Regions from separate parts of the Streptococcus pluranimalium genome, predicted to be linked through region 2. Evidence: predicted binding sites of a transcription regulator. Region 2 holds the regulator's gene; the other holds the start of a gene.
What was found. Region 2 encodes Rex, which represses fermentation and respiration genes when NADH is low (regulators of the CRP and FNR family bind a similar motif). Its sites were predicted from a motif close to TTGTGAANTANTTCACAA; they were not measured.
Positions count from the first base shown of each region.

Region 1: adhE (bifunctional acetaldehyde-CoA/alcohol dehydrogenase) is a predicted target of Rex. The motif match lies at 4,984-5,001, and genes of this name have one in related genera.

Region 1 covers NZ_CP025536.1:89,415-99,360, reverse strand. Annotated here, with positions in the region: gene thrC (threonine synthase) at 1-424, opposite strand, end outside; gene C0J00_RS00465 (hypothetical protein) at 1,209-2,150, opposite strand; gene adhE (bifunctional acetaldehyde-CoA/alcohol dehydrogenase) at 2,340-4,952, opposite strand; gene C0J00_RS00455 (hypothetical protein) at 5,300-5,551, opposite strand; gene C0J00_RS00450 (hypothetical protein) at 5,708-6,373, opposite strand; gene C0J00_RS00445 (ATP-binding cassette domain-containing protein) at 6,376-7,203, opposite strand; gene C0J00_RS00440 (GntR family transcriptional regulator) at 7,196-7,552, opposite strand; gene C0J00_RS00435 (acyltransferase family protein) at 7,785-9,566, opposite strand; gene C0J00_RS00430 (MORN repeat-containing protein) at 9,563-9,946, opposite strand, start outside.
Region 2 covers NZ_CP025536.1:1,060,439-1,070,384, reverse strand. Annotated here, with positions in the region: gene C0J00_RS05520 (AI-2E family transporter) at 1-891, shown strand, start outside; gene radC (RadC family protein) at 1,085-1,765, shown strand; gene C0J00_RS05510 (gamma-glutamyl-gamma-aminobutyrate hydrolase family protein) at 1,762-2,460, opposite strand; gene C0J00_RS05505 (redox-sensing transcriptional repressor Rex) at 2,464-3,105, opposite strand; gene C0J00_RS05500 (DUF4649 family protein) at 3,685-3,897, opposite strand; gene C0J00_RS05495 (DUF1831 domain-containing protein) at 3,907-4,254, opposite strand; gene C0J00_RS05490 (cysteine desulfurase family protein) at 4,254-5,372, opposite strand; gene C0J00_RS05485 (ribose-phosphate diphosphokinase) at 5,379-6,353, opposite strand; gene C0J00_RS05480 (VOC family protein) at 6,484-7,398, shown strand; gene C0J00_RS05475 (CYTH domain-containing protein) at 7,568-8,137, opposite strand; gene C0J00_RS05470 (GTP pyrophosphokinase) at 8,267-8,938, shown strand; gene C0J00_RS05465 (NAD kinase) at 8,913-9,749, shown strand; gene C0J00_RS05460 (RluA family pseudouridine synthase) at 9,746-9,946, shown strand, end outside.

The DNA of each region.
Region 1 (9,946 bases), 970 kb from region 2:
TTGCTGTTAAAATAACGATTTTATTGTCAACGCCTTGTTTTTTAGCTGATGTCGTTAGAAGATACGGTAAGATAGACAAAGCCATATCTTTAAAGGCGATGGTTGATCCATGAAACAGTTCAAGATTGTAGTGCTTATTGAGCTTTACAAGGGGAGCGATATCTTCTGTGTCAAACTTAGCATCGTAGGCATTAGCAATACAATAATCTAGCTCTTCCGATGTAAAATCATCCAAGAAGGCTGATAACACTAGCTTGGCTACCTCTTGATAAGAAGCATGTGTTAAAGCTTCAAAATCCAAAGCCATATCGGGCATGGCTAGAGGAGTAAACAAGCCACCGTCATTTGCTAAGCCTTGGAGAATAGCTTGGCTAGCCGTTACCTTATTGTTTTCATCACGTGTTGATTGGTATATTAGGGTCATTAGTTTTCCTCATTTGTTATCACATATTCATAAAGGTGCAGCCATAACTGTCATAGTATCTTTCATAAACAAAGCATAGCCCTGATAGGCTGATAAGCTATCATTCCCTAAAGGCTATTATCAGCATTTCCTTTTCAAAAGATTTGCCATTCAATACTTTATTAGTCTAACACTTTATAAAATCGCGCTAGCAGGTATCACTTATCATACGTTAGTGCAGTAAACCTTCGTTATATCTCACTAATTATGAGTGAAGCGATTCTACCAAAACAGATAAGAATTTTGAGTCAACACTCAGAAAGATTGAACACTTTTGTATAAAAAATTCACGGTGACTAGCGTCAACAATCATCACAAACATCGTTGATTTATCAATCCAATTCTCTGTAGTGCTATTTTTCAAGTATGGCTATTAATTTATTTTAACATAATCTTCTAAAAACTTCTCTGACTACTTCAAAAGAGAATGAAACAAATACAGTTGTTTAGAATAATGCAGTCCCTTTGACTCTTTAGTTTCTTGAAGAAGACAGAACAATCTATTTCTAATCCTTTTTAACACGAATATTACTCTCTTGCTTTTCAGCATTTAAAAGTTTTCAGACCCTATGACTTCTCACTTTTACAAGGAAGTTTCTTGGTAGGGGTAGACTGTTTACAATTTAGTCGTTCAGAGTAGAAAATGTATAGCAGGCTGAGAAATGCGGAAATCCCAAATACTGGTCATTGCTTCCCTAATAAAAAATAAAGAGATTAGGATTTTCGTCCCAACCTCCATTTGTTGTTAATAAACTTTTGATGAGCTAATCTTACCTTTTTTAAAGGTGACATCATGCTTCGATTTTTTGCCCTTAAGCACTAACCCAGATTTTTCTTTTTGATATTTGATCTTGTCGCCCTCATCTAAATCAATATCATCTAAATTTAGGTCATCATTATCAATCTCTGTGATTTCAATGGTTCTTGTAATGCGGTGAACATCACCCTCAAACAAGGTTGCTTTAAGTTTCCCTGTTTTGCTATCGTAGTCAAAACCTTCCTCTTTACCAGTTTTTTCTAGCATTTCATCAACCATTTCATCTACTTCTTTACGGCTAGGCATGAAGTCCTTCAATAAATCTTTATACTCATCTCCAAGATACTCCGAGTACTCTGAATTAGTCAAAGATTCTTGGTAAGCTGTATAAAAAGCTTCTTTATCAAACACGTAAGAAACAAACATCGTTGCCTCATCATCAGCAATATCTAGAGCCACTGTCTCTGATTTTAAGACTTTATCTAACTTAATACCAGCATCTCCTTCAACATCCGAAAGACTCTTTTCAATCTCTTTAACAAGCTCTTTCTCTAATTTGGCACTACGCCAATAACCTTGAACTTGACCAGTCTGGTAACGTACTAATAGAAAAAGACCTACTAATAGTGCTAGAACTAGAAAACCTACACCACCAAATAACCAGAATTTTTTCTGCTTGAAAAATGGTTGTTTTGTTGGTCCCTGCTGATTGACAATAGGTGCTTCAGTTATCAGTGGTACCGTTTGCTCTTCCTGAGGATAAACAACACCTGAGTTGACTTCGGTCTGATCAACTACTACAGCTTCACCACTACTAACCTCATCTTCTTCTGAAAACTCACCTGCTTGACGAGCTGCTGCAACGACATCATCACTTGGAGTCTCTCCATAAACGGTTTCGTAATACTCTAGCCAATCTTCTTTTTTCATAAGTATCTCCTTTTCTTTTATCTATTATAACAAGTTCTAAAAATTTTGGTAAGCCTTACCATTAAAAAACGTGCCATAAAGGCACGTTTACGGAGATTTTTTCTATTGTTATCGAAGACTTTCGTTAGACAGGGTTAGCCAGACAAAGGCTACATATCCATAAATTTTTTCTAACATAAAAGGATCTTTCTATTTTCCTTTATAATCATAGGCAATTTCAATGATTTCCTTAAGTTCAGAGATGAGTGGCTCTTTAGGATTAGCTGTCGTACATTGATCTTCGTAAGCTTTTTCAGCAAGGCGATCAGCATCTGCTTTCAACTGCTCTTTCTTAACTCCTTGTGATTTGAAGTTCATATCAATACCAACTGCTTTTCCAAGTTCGTAGACACGACGAGCAAGTTCTTCTGCTAATTCAGCATCATTTTTACCCTTGAATCCCATGAAGCGTGCAATGTCTGCGTAGTCTTTTTCCGCACGGAAGAAGTCATATTTAGGGAACATAGCATGTTTTTGAGGATCTTTAGCATTGTAGCGAATGATGTGCGGCAAGAGAATAGCATTGGTACGTCCGTGAGGGATGCCCCATTCACCACCAACTTTGTGGGCGATTGAGTGACAGATACCTAGGAAGGCATTGGCGAAGGCCATACCTGCCATTGTTGAAGCATTATGCATTTTCTCACGTGACTCTTCTGTTGCTTTTTTAACAGATGTTTCAAGGTTTTCAAAGACCAATTTAATGGCTTGAAGTGAGAGTCCACGCGTATAGTCACTAGCCATAACTGATACGTATGATTCGATAGCATGAGTCAAGACATCCATACCAGTATCAGCTGTAACACTAGCCGGTACACTCATGACAAGCGCTGGGTCAACAATAGCGATATCAGGTGTCAAGGCATAATCAGCAAGTGGGTACTTAGTATGGTCGTCACTGTCAGTAATAACTGCAAATGGTGTTACTTCTGACCCTGTACCAGATGTTGTTGGGATACAGATGAAGGTTGTTTTTTCTGCGTAAGGAATCTTGTAAGTACGTTTACGGATATCAAGGAATTTTTGTTTGGCGCCAAAGAAGCTAACATCTGGATTTTCAAAGAACATCCACATGGCTTTGGCAGCATCCATCGCTGAACCACCACCGAGAGCAATAATTGTGTCTGGTTGGAAGTTGTTGAACAATTCAAGACCTTTGTAAACAGTGTTTGTTGATGGGTTTGGCTCAACGTCTGAGAAGACTTCTACTCTTGGATTATTAGGGTTAAGTGCCAATTGTTTACGAACAAGATCAGCGTAACCGAATTGCACCATACCAGGGTCACAGACCAACATCACTTTTTCAGCTTTGATTTGGCGAAGGTAAGTGATTGAATTTTTTTCAAAGTAAACTTTTGGTGGCAATTTGAACCATTGCATGTTATTGCGACGCTTTGCCAATGTCTTAACGTTAATCAAGTCGAATGCCCCCACGTTGTGTGAAATTGAGTTATGACCGTATGAACCACAGCCTAGTGTCAATGATGGAATCATTTCATTGTAGATGTTACCGATACCACCTTCAGCTGATGGTGAGTTAACAAGTACACGACATGCTTTCATACGAATACCATATTGGATTTGAAGGTCTTCGTCTTCAGTATGAATAACAGCGGTGTGACCAAGTCCACCAAGATCAAGCATAGCTGCTGCTTTATCAAAACCGTCTTTGACACCTTTTGATTTGATAAGGGCAAGAACTGGTGATAATTTTTCACGTGATAGCGGGTAATCTGGTCCAGCATCTTTGATTTCAGCAAGGATAATTTTTGTTCCTTTAGGCACTTTCAAGCCTGCTAATTTAGCAATTTCTTCTGCTGATTTACCAACAATTTTTGCATTAACGGCTGTTTTTGCTTCATTAAGGACTGCCTTTTCTAGTTTTTCAAGGTCTGATTTTTTAGAGATGATAACACATTGATGAGCTTCAAATTCTGCTTTAACATCATCGTAAACTTCCTCATCAACGATAGCTGCTTGTTCTGAAGCACAAATCATTCCATTATCAAATGATTTTGAAACGATAATATCGTTAACAGCACGTTTAATTTTAGCATCTGCTGCGATGTAAGACGGCACATTACCAGCACCAACCCCAAGGGCAGGTTTACCAGTTGAGTAAGCTGCTTTAACCATGCCAGGTCCACCAGTCGCAAGAACTGTTGCTACTTTAGGGTGATTCATCAAAAGTCCTGTTGCTTCAATAGATGGTTCCTCAATCCATTGTACACAATGTTCAGGTGCTCCCGCTTCAATAGCGGCATCACGAACGATACGGGCTGCTTCAGCAGATGATTGTTGAGCTGATGGATGGAAGGCAAACACGATTGGGTTACGTGTTTTCAAAGCGATAAGAGCTTTAAAGATTGTTGTTGATGTAGGGTTAGTTGTTGGTGTTACCCCACAGATAACGCCGACTGGCTCTGCGATAGAAACAAGCCCTGCTTCTTTATCTTCTGAAATGACACCTACTGTTTTGTTATCTTTGATGGCATTCCAGATATATTCTGAAGCGTACATGTTTTTAATAGCTTTATCTTCATAAACACCACGACCAGTTTCATCAACAGCCATCTTAGCCAAAAGCATGTGTTTGTCAAGCGCAGCAATCGCAGCTTGGTGAACAATGTGATCCACTTGTTCTTGTGTGAAATCTGCCATTGCATCCAAAGCGACAACCGCTTGTTCAGCCAAGCGATCAATAACTTCTTGTGTATTTGATTTTTGAACTGTCTCTGTTACTTCAACTGTTTTAGTCGCCATAATAAACTCCTTTAAAATATAACACTTTATTTTGTTAAAAGTTTCACAATTTGTTTATATGTTAATTATATCACAATAAATTTCCTTGTAAAGTATTTTTGTGAACTTTTTTTCAAACTTTTTGTTTTTTTTTCTCTTCTTTGCCTAAAAAGTTTTAGGAGGTTTGCATTTTTCTAAAAGTAAAACCCCTCCCAAATAATTAGGAGGAGTTATCCACATCAGAAATAGCACTAGCTTATCGACTATCACATTTAAGTTTCTTTACTTGAACTCACAAAATATTGAAGTCTACAAGCTAGATGGCTTCAAGTTTTTGCAACAACTATCATTATAAGGCTCATTTGTTACTAGCGTTTCTGTTTCAACTGTCTTGCCTTATCCGCTCTTTCATAAATCATGGCTAAGGAAAGAATCCCAACAAGAGGCATTAAGATATCTCTAACTGAGAAAGTTAAATTCCCTCTTAAAAACAGATAAAGAACGATTACGATAAACAAGATAGGTAGAATAAATCCCAAGTACTTGTTGCCAAAATAGCCAGCAATAGTTTGTAGACCAATAACACCCGCAATGATTACTATCACCACTATATTAGTCATTAAACTACTCCTTATTTTCAATGATGCCTTTGTCCTAACTTAAGAGCCTTTTACATCAATCACACGAGGTATCTGCTTCTAAAGGATTTTCCAAACTCTAAAAACCTTATGACAACACCAACACTATGCTGGCATCATGAAGCCTAGATTAAGGTATTATTTCACTTCGACTTTAGCAATAATCCAATAATAAACTGAGATAAGCGCTAGTAAGATTAAAACTCCAATGCCCTGGTAGGCATAGTCTGGTAACTGTGACAGGGTTTCAAAGATTACTGGCAAACTATCATGCAATATTAAACCAAACATGGCTACTGCTATTCCACCCAAGAAATTGATAGCAAGAAGGATGAAGAGTACTTTCCACCCCCATTTGTAAATAGCAAAGCTAAAGATAGCAATAGCAAAACAACCAGCAAAACTAGTCCCGAATCCTGACAAGAAATCCTGCCAAGAGGGGAAACGATTGTCATCAACAAACAAGGTGAAGAAGTTCGACACTGCGGTAATAATAGCGTAAATGAAGAAATTAGCAATGAAGTAGTTCTTGCGTTTATTACCAAATCGCAAAGCTGAGTCAAAGTCTGACATCCCATCTGTAAAAAAGACAATGATTGTCCAAAGAGAGAAGATACTGGATATAAACTGTACGGTGCCATTAATCCATGAATTGGTTTGGATATCAAAGGTGCTATTATCACCAAAAAGGAGGGCTAGCACTGTAAATGAAGCTGCAATAAGTGCAAAGACAAGCATAATCAGTGCAGCTATTTTTAAATGATCTAAAAGTTGCATACCTCGTAGTTTTAACGTTCGTTTCATGATTAGTCCTCCACTAGATAATTAAAGAGTGTCTGTAGGTCGTAATAACCGACTTGTCCACCTTGTCCAGTCACTTCTCGGATATCTTCCTCAGTGATCGTATCAAAGAGATAAGTTTCTGTCGTGCTTCCCAGTTGACGTTGATTAAGGATATATTTGTTAGGAAGTTCTGCATTCGTTAAGCGAACTGCCCTAGCTTGAACATCCTCAATATTAGCATCAACCAATAAAGCAGTCTCTTTAAGCATAATGACATGGGTCAAATAGTTTTCCACTTCTTGAATCAAGTGCGTTGACAAGATAATGAGACGAGGATGTTGCGCATAATCCTCTAACATAGCGTCAAAGAACTTCTGACGGTTGACGGAGTCAAGACCATTCGTAGGCTCGTCAAAGACGGTAACCGTTTCTCGAGTTGCTAACCCCAAAATATTGTAAACCAATGTTTTATTACCTGTTGATAGTTTCTTGATTTTAAGCTTTGGATCAAGATTAAAGCGAGCTAGAAGTTCTTCGGCATAATGAGCATCAAACTTTGGATACATGTTTTCATAATAGCAGATTAGTTTTGTGATTTTCCCTTGAAAAACACTATTATAATCAGACACATCACTTGTTACAAAGACGATGTGGGCTAGATCAAAGCTGGTGCTAACACGACCATCATACGAAGCAATCATGTCATTTATCAATTTCATCATGGTTGTTTTCCCAACACCATTGCGTCCTAAGAGACCGTAGACGCCTGCCTGATCTTTAAATTCTAAATTAATCTGTTGCAAAACAACTTTTCGGCCATACTTTTTAGTAATCTCTTCTAACTTAAGCATTCTTCTCCTCCTTAATCATCTCAATCAAGTGATCCAGTGAAATATCTAATCGTTTGGCTTCTTGTAAAAAGGCGGGAAGCATTTGCTGACTAAAAGCTTGTTGCCTTTTTGCAATAATCAAATCTCTAGCTTCTGCTGTTACATACATGCCCATTCCTCTTTTTTTATATAGAATATCTTGATCAACTAGATCGTTAAGCCCCTTACCTGCCGTTGCAGGATTGACTTGCATCATCTTGGCAAATTCATTGGTAGATGGTACCTTATCATCAACCTTGAAATGCCCGCTTAAAATGTCATCTTCAATCATCTGTGAGATTTGCATGTAAATGGGTATTGCTTCGTTCACATAGTCACCTTCCTTTTTTCTCTTAAACATCAATCTAGTTTTATGGTTAATTAGTTGACTAATTAACCTATGAACTTAGTATAAACTCAAACACACAATATTGCAAGTATTTTCTTAACTTTTTTGAAAAATATCCATTACTCAAGCTAGTTATCGTCTTGAGATAATGAATTTTCCAAATAAAAAACAATGCCAAACAAGGTATTTCGCCTGCTTGACATTGTTTTGTGCTTTATTTTTTAGCGGGCTGCTTAGCCACTTGTTCAACTGCTTTTTGAACAGTATTAACATAAAGGTCAGCACCTTCTATGCTGGCGTCCGAATAATGAACACCATCAGTGCCTTCCCATATTTCAGGATGATCAACAGCCGCCTTATACCAATCCGCAACGGTAACGTATGGGTACTTTTTAGCTAACTTCAATTCATAGTCTCTGACAGCTTTGACATCTCCCATTGCTTTTGCATTATATGGAGTCACAAAAACTAGTCGGTGACCTTTTGGTAAGGCTTTAATATATTTCTGAGTTTCTTCTTCATAGCCACTTGTTGAGTTCACCCCAACAGCGACAACGACAGTGCTTGACATGGTACCTGTTTGCGCTTGATTTTTGAAAATTGTGAATGCATCTTCAAAATTTCGACTGACAGCTGCATCTAATTGCGCTTTAGGCATAATTTTCTTAAAAGCATTCTGTGAACGAAGAGCTACAGAGTCACCAATCACAGTAACGTCACTGAGGGCATCCACATCTCCGGCAGTGACCATATATGATCTTGTCAAACTATTCTGCGATTGTTTAAGAGAGTTAACCAAAAGCTCCGATTCAAACTTCCCAACTTTTGGTGCTGTCGCACTAACGATGACAAGAAGAAGAGACAAGGCTGCACCTATGCCTACCATAGCTTTCCAGTAGGGTTTCAAATCTATCTCTATGCCAAGGATACGAGGGATTTTCCCAGCAATGAAAGGCTCCAAAACATAAAAAGAGAACGTTGAAAAAAGAATAGAGAAAAACATAGTGAGAACCACTGCCAACCAGTTAGCAACGAGCTGACTGAAAATCACGTAGAAGGGCCAGTGGAATAGATAGAGACCGTAACTGATGTCTGCAAAGAAGGTGATAAAAGCAGGCTCTTTAGCTTTTGGTGTTTTCTCATGTAAGACACGCGCTGAATAAATCATGGTTGAGGCAAAGAGAGTTGCCAAAATGAAGCCAAAGAGAAAAGTCAAAATGTTATTAAAGTCAAGTGCGAATGTCAGTAACAATAAAAGGAGGAAACTGCCTGCCATATAAGCAATCGCTCGATTGAGAGACCAAAGTTGAGCATTTCTCTTAAATCGATGAGTCACCTCAGATACACCTGAAATCGTCGCAAAAATAGCTCCTAGGAAAAATCCAAAACTATGACTCAAACTAGAGTAGTAAATCAATGAAAGATTATCTGCAAAGAAAGCTCTGATAAACATACTCACAAAACCCAGTCCAAACAGGGCAGATGAGACCATGAAGATCATCCCTCTAAATTTGAGAGGTGTTAAATTGCGTTTTGAAAGCAACCAGATCACCAAAGCCCAGAGAAGATAAAAATGCACTTCAATAGCTAGACTCCATGTGTGCACAAAGAGATGAGGGATAAACTGGCTTTCGTAACTACTACCTGTAAAAATCTCGTAGAAATTTGTCGTAAACCCAAGCGTTGCTGCTGCTTGCTTACCGATATCAGCAACAAAGTCCGGCTTGACTAAAAAGGTAAAGGGGATAGTCACCAAAACCATCAAAACTAAAGGAGGGACAATCCGGTAAAAACGTCGCTTTAAAAAGCCAATGATATCAAATGCATCTGACCGACTGTACTCGTCAATCATTAGAGCTGTGATCAAGAAACCAGAAAAGGTGAAGAAGATATCAACACCGATAAAGCCACCTGGAAATTGATTTTTAAAAAAGTGATAGAGAAGGACTAAAAGCAGCCCGGTTACCCTAACTAGTGAAAACCATTTTATTCTCATTTTTTATAAATTCCTTGTTTAAACTCGCCTTTGTAGGTCTTGTTATCCTTTGTTTTCAAAACTCCTTGACCGTCAGCCTGTCCTTTTTTAAACTCACCAGAATAGGACCAACCTTTGGCAGCCGTATAGGTCCCCTGACCGTCAAAAACACCATTTTTAAATTGCCCTTGATAAATATCCCCATTTTCATAAGTTAACTTACCTTGACCATTCATCCGATTATTAGCCACTTCTCCGTTATAAGTGATTTTATGATTATCATATGTTAACGTTCCCTTATGTTTAAGAGGGATTAAAAAGGCGCTTAAACCTAGGATAATAATAAAGGCAACGCTTAGGAGTTCAATCGTCGCTCTTGTCAATTTTATTTTTTTGATATC
Region 2 (9,946 bases):
CTAACATTTATTTTAGTGATCGTTTGGATTTTTTCAATTGTTATTCCAGATTTAATATCAAGCCTACAGTTACTCTTAAAAGTTGATACAGATGCTGTTTCAAAAATCATTTCGGAACTGAATGATAATAAGGTGATTGATCGAATACTGGATATTTTTGGTCAACATTCAGATATCAGCTCAACCATTTCTAAATATACCCAGCAAATCACTAATCAGTTATTATCAGTCTTGACGAATATCGTGACCTCTGTTTCGAATATCGCTTCAACGATTATCAATGTTTTTGTCAGTTTTGTTTTCTCTATCTATGTTTTGGCAAAAAAGGAAATCTTGATTCGTCAAGCAGGAACTTTGACCAAAGTTTATACAGGTAAATGGGCGTCAAACATTTTTTACTTAACTGAGATTCTCCATGATCGTTTTCATAACTTTTTTGTTGGACAGACTGTAGAGGCTATTATTTTAGGGACGCTAACTGCGATTGGAATGTTTATCCTAGGCTTTCCTTATGCTGTTACTGTAGGAGTATTGATTGCCTTTACAGCTTTGATACCAATTGTAGGTGCTTTTATCGGCGCAGGAGTTGGCTTTATTTTAATAGCTACAGAATCGTTTCAATCGGCTGTTTTCTTTATTATCTTTTTAGTCATCTTGCAACAGTTGGAGAGCAATCTCATCTATCCTAAAGTCGTTGGTAATTCAATCGGTCTTCCAGGAATGTGGGTACTTTTAGCGATAACAGTTGGTGGTGCTGTTAGTGGTATTTCAGGAATGCTAGTTGCTGTGCCGCTTGCTGGAACGCTCTATCAAGTCCTTAAGGATAATGTAAGAGCAAGACAAAAGAGACAAGAAGTGCCTACTAGACAAGTTAGACCACCGCATTATTAATATTACAATCAAATCAATAGGAAATTTGAAAAACTTTCTATTAGCAGTTAAATCATTTAAAATAGCTTAGAATCAACGTTGCGTGGTAACGTCATTCTAAGCTATTTTTTGTTTTTTAAGTTTTTTGACTAGCTTTTTTGATAGTTTTACGAATATATAGATAGGATAATCAAATGATAAGAGGTTCAATTGTATGTATGACATTACCATTCCAAAAGAAGCTTTATTACCCCGTGAACGTCTGGTGCAATTAGGGGCTGAAAAACTTAGCAATCAAGAATTATTAGCGATAGTATTAAGGACAGGTACTAAAAAAGAGCCTGTTATGGCTCTTTCTCAATCAATTTTGTCTGAGCTTGATAGTTTAGCAGAGTTGCACGACCTGTCGCTCCAAGAACTTCAGGAAATTCATGGCATTGGACAAGCAAAATCAACAGAACTAAAAGCCATGCTTGAGTTAGCAAAAAGAATCCAGGCGTCTGAGAAAAAACGCTCAGAGAGGATGACAGGGAGCCAACAAGTCGCTAGAAAAATGATGATAGAGATTGGTAGAGAGAAGCAAGAACATCTTGTTGTTCTTTATCTTGATACACAAAATCGTATTATTGAACAGCGTACTATTTTTATCGGTACGGTCAGACGATCAGTTGCCGAACCTCGCGAGATTTTGTATTATGCTTGTAAAAATATGGCAACGTCAATGATTTTAGTGCATAATCATCCTTCTGGTACAGTAGAACCGAGTGAAAATGATTTACGTTTTACAGAAAAATTAAAACGTTGTTGTGACGATATGGGCATGATACTCTTAGATCATCTGATTATCGGACAGAAAGACTATTTCAGTTTTCGTGAAGAATCAGACCTTCTTTAGAGTTCATTGACCACAAAGTCAAACAGGCTTTGGTCAATTGGGCGGCTATTGATTAACAATTCAGGATGCCATTGGACACCCAGATAAGGCACTTTTTGATGCTTGTATTGGACAGCTTCAATAGTGCCATCTTTTGGATCTTGGGCAATGACTTCTAACTCACTAGCCAGATGATCAATACTTTGATGGTGAAATGAGTTAATGGTATTTCTTTCACCATAGATAGCTCGAAGAGGCGTTCCTTCTTTAACAAGCATTTCCTGTGTCAAATAGTCAGCGGGATCATCCTGCCAATGATTTTCAATATCTTGATGGAGGCTACCGCCAAGAGCAACGTTCATCAACTGAGTTCCTCGACAAACAGTGAATATGGGCTTTTGTTGTTTTAGAGCTTCAGCAAGAAGAGCGATTTCAAATAGATCTCGCTCTTCAAAGAAGTCATCATTATTTTTAGCCTGGTTTTCTTGCCCGTAGAGAGCAGGATTAACATTTTGGCCACCAGGTAAAATAAGTTTATCAACCATAGATATATACTGCCGAGCTGTGTCAGTATCAGAAATCGGTAAAATGAGTGGTAAACCACCAGCCCTTTTTACACCCTCGACAAAACCATGAGGAACATAGTCTCTTAGTAAACCATTTTCAGGATTGACACGACGATTACCAGCTATTCCTATAATGGGTTGCTTAGTCATGGACTAGTTTTGTTTTTGATTCATAAAGTAAAGAAGTGTTTGTAACTCACTTGTCAAATCAACATATTGCACAACAACATCTTTTGGTACAGATAAGTGAACAGGTGAAAAGCTTAGAATACCCTTAATACCAGCTTCTACCAACTGATCTGCAACTTCTTGGGCTTGGAGGCTTGGAACAGTAAGGATAGCTGTTTCAATATCTGTATCCTTGAGAGTTTCTTTGATAGTAGAGATACCATGAATTGGAATACCGTCTGGAGAGCTTGTTCCAACGATATCATTATCATCACGATCAAAAGCAATAGCAATTTGCATCTTGTTGCGATCATGGAAGCGATAGTGCATAAGGGCACGACCAATATTACCAACACCAACAAGAGTAACATTAGTTGTAGAGTGATCATCAAGAATATCAGCGAAGAAATTCATGAGTTTTTTGACATCGTAACCAAAACCGCGACGCCCTAACTCACCGAAATGGGAAAAGTCACGACGGACAGTAGCAGAGTCAATTCCCATAGCATCTGCGATTTGTTTAGAGCTTGCTTTTTCGATATTATCAGTGTTAAAACGTTTAAAGATACGGTAATACAGTGATAAGCGTTTGGCTGTCGCTTTAGGAATAGTTTTTTCAACAGACATGGCTGTCTCCTTTTCTAAGATGTATCTTGAGCTTAAACAATACATCACTTGTTTTAATCATTTTACTTACCTATTTTAAATAATCCTTGTGAAAAATGCAACTTTAATGTCTGAAATTGTTACAAGGGGAGGGCTCAGAAGGAATTGACAATCCTTTATCTGGAGATAGCAGTTTTATCAAAGACTTGATGATAGAGGGAAGATGGTGTCCTTATAACTTAGTCGAGTACTCTCCTTTAGATATAAAATAGATGATTATAGTAATCATTTTTAGATGAAATCACTAAATGGCCTGCTAATATCACCGTTTAGTTAAGTAAGTTTAGTGAAAAGCATTACGTTTGAGATGATAATCTTTTGAATTAACTTTGATATATCATGACTAGAAACACATAGTACTCTATGGGATAATCTTCGCTTGACTCATATGCAATCTCGTCTGACAGTTAATTCATTTGACTACAGTATTCATTCATAGAAGCCCAAGCAAAAGGGTAATAGAATAAGTGATTATCATAAAAAGAGAGTATGATGACTTCTTAAAAATCTAAGAAGCTATCTTACTCTCTTAAGAGGTTATTAATCGAGATTTTGTTTCTCTAAGCTATAAAAGAGATTGCCAAAGTTACCTGTGTAATCAATTGTCTGATCCTTATAAATAACTTTAGTAACAGTGAAATGATCAGCAATCCCAATCATACAAGCCATTTGTGCTTGGCGATAAGCATCATAATTAGCATAGCTGATTTCTTTTTCTTGTTTAGCATCATTAAGGTAAGTGATGGTTAACATGCTAGCCTCCTATTGTTCTATTTTGGTAAATACATGACGTTCAACAAGACTATCCATAAGGAAATAGAACTTATCTTGAAGAATTTTGTGATCTTCAGATTTAAAGATGTTAACGAGGCGGAGACCAGACTGATCAGTGATGTTTAATTTAAAACCTGTCAAATCCTTATGGATAACAATTTTTAAGAGAAAACCAACACCAGAATTAGGCAGTTCTTCTAAAATACGGCTCAATTCAAGGTGACCAACCTTATTTTCAGAAAAGGTTAAATCTTTAAGGGCATATTTTTTGATGTTGGGATCAATTGCATAAGTGTAGCGACAGTCTTTAAGTGAAATGGATTGTTCAAAAGCCATTAGTTATCTCCTAATAATGATTTTAATAAATGCGCTAATCCGATCACCTCATCTTCGGTATTCAATTCTGAAAAGCTGATACGGATTGATTCTTGAAGTCTTGGAGAGTTATCTCCATATTTAGCAGCTAAAACATGACTGGGATCGACAGTTCCTGCTGTGCATGCTGAGCCTGTTGAAACGGAATAGCCTTGTAGGTCAAGTTGAGTTAATAAGATGCCATTATTAGCACCTGGGAATCCAATGTTAACGACATGTGGCATAGCCAATTCATTCGTATTGAGATAATAGTTCAGTCCATCAAGATGCTCTAAGAAGGTTTCTTTTAGGTGACTGACTTTAGACCAATTATTGGCAAGATTGTTTTGGGCATCTGCTAATGCTTTAGCCATCCCTGCAATACTAATAAGATTTTCTGTACTCGCACGATGTTTGCTTTCTTGCTCGCCACCATGTAACAAGGAATCAAACTGTTTTTGGTGATGATAGAGGATACCCACGCCTTTAGGACCATGAAATTTATGAGCTGATATGGACATAAAATCAATACCAAGTGCCTCTGGTTCAAGAGCTATCTTTCCTGCTACTTGTACAGCGTCAACATGGAAGGCAGCAGGATGCTCTTTCAATAGAGAAGCGATATCAGCAATAGGAAGGAGGTCACCAGTTTCATTATTGGCGTACATGAGACTGACGAGAATCGTATCATCACGTAAGGCAGAGCGAACTTCTTCAGGACCTATGGTACCATTGACTGGCTGTAGATAGGTGACATCAAAACCAAAACGTTCTTCTAAGTAAGACAAGGTATGGAGAACAGAGTGATGTTCGATAGCAGAAGTGATAATATGTTTTCTTTGATGCTGATGAGCTAAAGCGTAGCCTTTTAAAACAGTATTGTTACTTTCAGTGCCACCAGAGGTAAATATAATATTATTTGGAGATGTTTTCATCATTGCTGCGATGGTCTGTCGGTATTCTCTTAATTTTTGACTAGCTAATCGTCCATGTGCGTGAATACTTGACGGGTTAGTCAACTGAAGAGCCATCGCTGCTGTCATTTCAGCAATAACGGCTTCTGTTAAGGGAGTGGTTGCAGCATTATCCAAATAAATCAAAATATCTTAATCCTCGTTGTGATGAAATGTAAAGAGTGGGCTGAGTGGTTGTCTTTCTTGAATACGAACGATAGCATCTGCAAATAAATCACTAGCAGTGATATATTTAGCATTTTGCGGCACACGTTCTTTAGACAAAACAGAGTCTGTTAAAAGAATTTCTTTGATAGGAGCAGCTTCTAAAATATCAGCAGCACCTCCAGCAAAGAGACCATGACTGGCTACAGCATAAATGTCAGTAGCGCCTCCGCGTTTAACAATTTTACTTGCTTCTGCAAAAGTTTTACCAGTATTTAGAATATCATCGATAAGAATAGCTTTTTTACCAGAAACATCACCGATGATGTAGCCTTCTTCTCGATGACTATCGTCTTCCTGAGCATAGTCAATAATAGCGATAGGGGCATCAAGATATTCAGCTAGGCTGCGAGCGCGCTTAATACCAGAATTTTTTGGACTAACGACAACAATATCTTCTCCAGAGAAGCCTTTATTGATGTAGTGTTCTGCAAATAAAGGAGTAGTGAATAAGTTATCAACTGGAATGTTAAAGAATCCTTGGACTTGAACAGCATGGAGATCAAGGGTTACAATACGATCAACTCCTGCCTTAACTAACATATTGGCTACTAGTTTTGCCGTGATAGGTTCACGAGAAGCAGCAACACGGTCTTGACGTGAATAACCAAAATATGGCATTACAGCAGTAATAGAGTTGGCACTTGCACGCTTACAAGCATCAATCATGATGAGCAATTCCCAAAGATTATCATTAACTGGAAAACTAGTAGATTGAATGATATAGATATCATCTCCACGAACACTCTCTTCAATATTAATCATGATCTCACCATCTGAGAATTGACGAGAAGACACTTTTCCAAGAGGAATTCCAGAGGCTTCCGAAATTTTTTCAGCGATGTCATTGTTTGATGTCAATGAAAAAAGTTTCATTTGAGGGGTGGCGTTTTTTTGTGCCATGACAAAATACTCCTTAATTTATTAATTCCTTTTTATTTTACCAAAAAAAGGAAGAAAAATACATGGAGAGTTACTGCTTAAGGAACTGGTTATTAATTAATAGAAAATAAAACTAATTAGTGATAAAGTAATGTTAAAACAAAGTGGAGAGCAAGGAGCAATCATGCAAGCCATTAGGGGAATACATCACATTAGTGCTATGGTTGGCGATTTGGAAAAGGTATTGTCCTTTTATAGAAAAATTCTTGGATTACGACTGGTCAAAAAAACAGTCAATTTTGATGATAAAATCGGTTATCATCTTTACTTTGGAAGTCAATCGGCTCTGCTTGGTCCTCTGATAACTTTCTTTCCACAACAACTTCAAACAGGTCACAAAGGGAGTGGTCAAGTGGGGAAAATAGCTTTTAGGGTTCCCATTAACCAACTGGACTATTGGGAAAATCACCTAAAATCTTTCGGTATCAAAACTAAGAAAGGTTATTGGTTTCAAGATAAAGCACTTTATTTCAATGATTTTGACCAACTTGAGCTAGCATTAATTGTTTCGGCACAAATATCAAACAATCCTGAAATACAAGCTTTTCATGGACTTAGCATTTACTCTAGTCAGCCACAAGCGTCAAAAGAATTTTTGGGAAAGACTATGGGATTTCTTGCTGTAAGTGAGGATGAAGAGCATTTTTACCTAAAGATTCCTGGAAAAAGATATGAGGAGCTACTCATTGAGCAATTCGTATCGCCGGCTGGTATATGGGGTGTGGGAACGGTTCATCATTTTGCTCGGTCGGTATTAGATGAGATTGAGGAAGAGGCTTGGAGAAAATTTCTGATAGACGAGGGACGAGATGTGACAATTCTTAGAGATCGAAAATATTTTAAGTCTATTTATTTTAGAGAGCCCGGTCAAGTTATTTTTGAAATGGCAACGGAAGCTCCAGGGCTTTTGGTTGATGAAAGTAAAGAGGAACTCGGGAAACAGTTACAGTTACCACAAAATACGAACGACATTGCCAACAGATTGAAGAGGTCTTGCTTAGAATAGATTAAGATTAGTGACTTATCATGAAAAGAGTAGTAAGTAAGGTCTAACTAAAACGACTTGGAATGAACGTTTCTTAATAGCGTCATTCTAAGCCGTTTTATGTTTTAAATGTTTTTTGCCTAATTTCCACTTAACGGAATGATGTTAAAGAATTTTCTTAGGCTTGTTGCTATCTATTTTGAAGGGTTGCAGCAAATCTAGCAACCTTGCTTTTAGCGTATTTATAATTGATATTATGCCGTTTTAAGTATTCGTCAAAATCTTTTTGCCCTTTTTCGGCATCCTCGACCTCTAATTCTAATTCGTAATCAATGCGGTCCGAGTAATGATTTTTATCCAGAGCTAATAGACCAATAGGCAGACGCGTTTCACGTCTAATGGTCGTCAAGTGTCCCAAAACGGTAAGGTTTTCGAGAGGGATTTTTTTATCGGTTAATAATTCTCTAATATGACAATCAGGAAAGCAACCGGTGTCCATGATTTCTCTTGCTTCTTTTTTTGTTAAGGAAACATTGTACTCCATAGTACCAACTGTCTCAGGTATTTTCAAGGTTAACTCAGCTAACTTATCAAAGGTACGGATACGAAGGGATAACTTTTTAGAACGCATATCACCTTCTGGTGTATCAAAATAATAATTAGTCTGAGTAATAGGATTGACGTGCATTAATAGGTTTTGTAGATGATTGAACTCTGCTTTATTCAGCATGGTCTTGTATTCAATTTCGAGATTAGTCATAGGCGATTTGCTTTCCTTTTTTGGACTGAATATTATGTTATAATAATGATTAGATTTATTTTATACAAAAGTCCTCTTTTTTACAAGAATGTACCGTAAAACAAGTAAGGAAATAGAGAGGAGTCTTCAATGACAATGGATTGGGAAGAATTTCTAGACCCTTATATTCAAGCCGTTGGCGAATTGAAAATTAAACTGAGGGGAATCCGTAAGCAATATCGTAAACAACAAAAGCATTCTCCTATTGAATTTGTAACTGGACGAGTCAAATCAGTCGAGAGTATTCAAGAAAAGATGGCTCTACGAGGGGTTCTTTTAGAGAATGTTGCTCAGGATATTCAAGACATCGCTGGCCTCAGAGTGATGGTTCAGTTTGTTGATGATGTGGATGAGGTCTTAAGACTTTTAAGACAACGTCATGATTTAAAAGTTGTTCAAGAGAGAGATTACATTAGACATATGAAGTCAAGTGGCTATCGTTCGTATCATGTAGTAGTTGAATACCCTGTTGATACGATTGATGGACAAAAGACGATTTTAGCAGAGATTCAAATTAGAACATTGGCCATGAATTTTTGGGCAACGATAGAGCATTCCTTGAACTATAAATATCAGGGAGATTTTCCAGATGATATCAAGCAACGCTTGGAGATAACTGCAAAGATTGCCCTTGAATTGGATGAGGAGATGCGAAAGATCAAAGAAGATATTCAAGAAGCGCAGTTGCTTTTTGATCCAGCCAATAGAAGTTTAAGTGATGGTGTAGGAAATAGTGATGACACAGATGAATATTACAGATAAGCCAATAAGAATTGCCATTATTGCTAATGGTAAGTATCAAAGTAAACGAATTGCCTCAAAGATTTTCAATGTTCTTCGTGATGATCCAGACTTTTATTTGAGTAAAAAAAATCCTGATGTTGTGATTACAATCGGTGGCGATGGTATGCTTTTATCAGCTTTTCACATGTATGAGAAGGAACTGGATACGGTTCGTTTTGTTGGTATTCATACAGGGCACTTAGGATTTTATACGGATTATCGTGATTTTGAAGTTGATAAGCTCATTGACACACTACGCCAAGATCAAGGAGATAGTATTTCTTACCCTATTCTCAAGGTTAAGGTTACTTTGGACGATGGTAGGGTCTATCGCTCGCGCGCGCTTAATGAAGCAACAGTTAAGCGTATCGAAAAAACCATGGTGGCAGATGTCATGATTAATAAAGTAAAATTTGAACGTTTTCGTGGGGATGGCATCTTAGTATCAACGCCGACAGGAAGTACAGCCTATAATAAATCTTTAGGTGGCGCTGTTCTTCATCCCACTATTGAAGCTCTTCAAATGACAGAAATCTCAAGTATTAATAATCGTGTTTTCCGCACCTTGGGCTCCTCATTGATTATTCCTAAGGATGACCGTATTGTCTTGGTTCCTAAACGTCTGGGAACCTATACGGTTTCGATTGATAATAAGACTTATCATCATAAAAACATTGCCAAAGTAGAATTTTACATTTCTAATCATAAGATTCATTTTGTATCAACGCCTAGTCACACAAGCTTCTGGGCAAGGGTCAAGGATGCCTTTATTGGAGATTTGGATTCATGAGATTTGAATTTGTTGCTCATAGACCAGGCAAGGTCAAGTCTCTTCTGAAAGAACATGATATTTCTAAAGGTCTCCTAGCTAAAATTAAGTTTAAAGGTGGCCATATTTGGGTAAATGAGAGAGAACAAAATGCTATTCATATTGTTGATGTCGGAGATGTGATTGCTGTTGATATTCCCGATGAATTGCCTTATGAA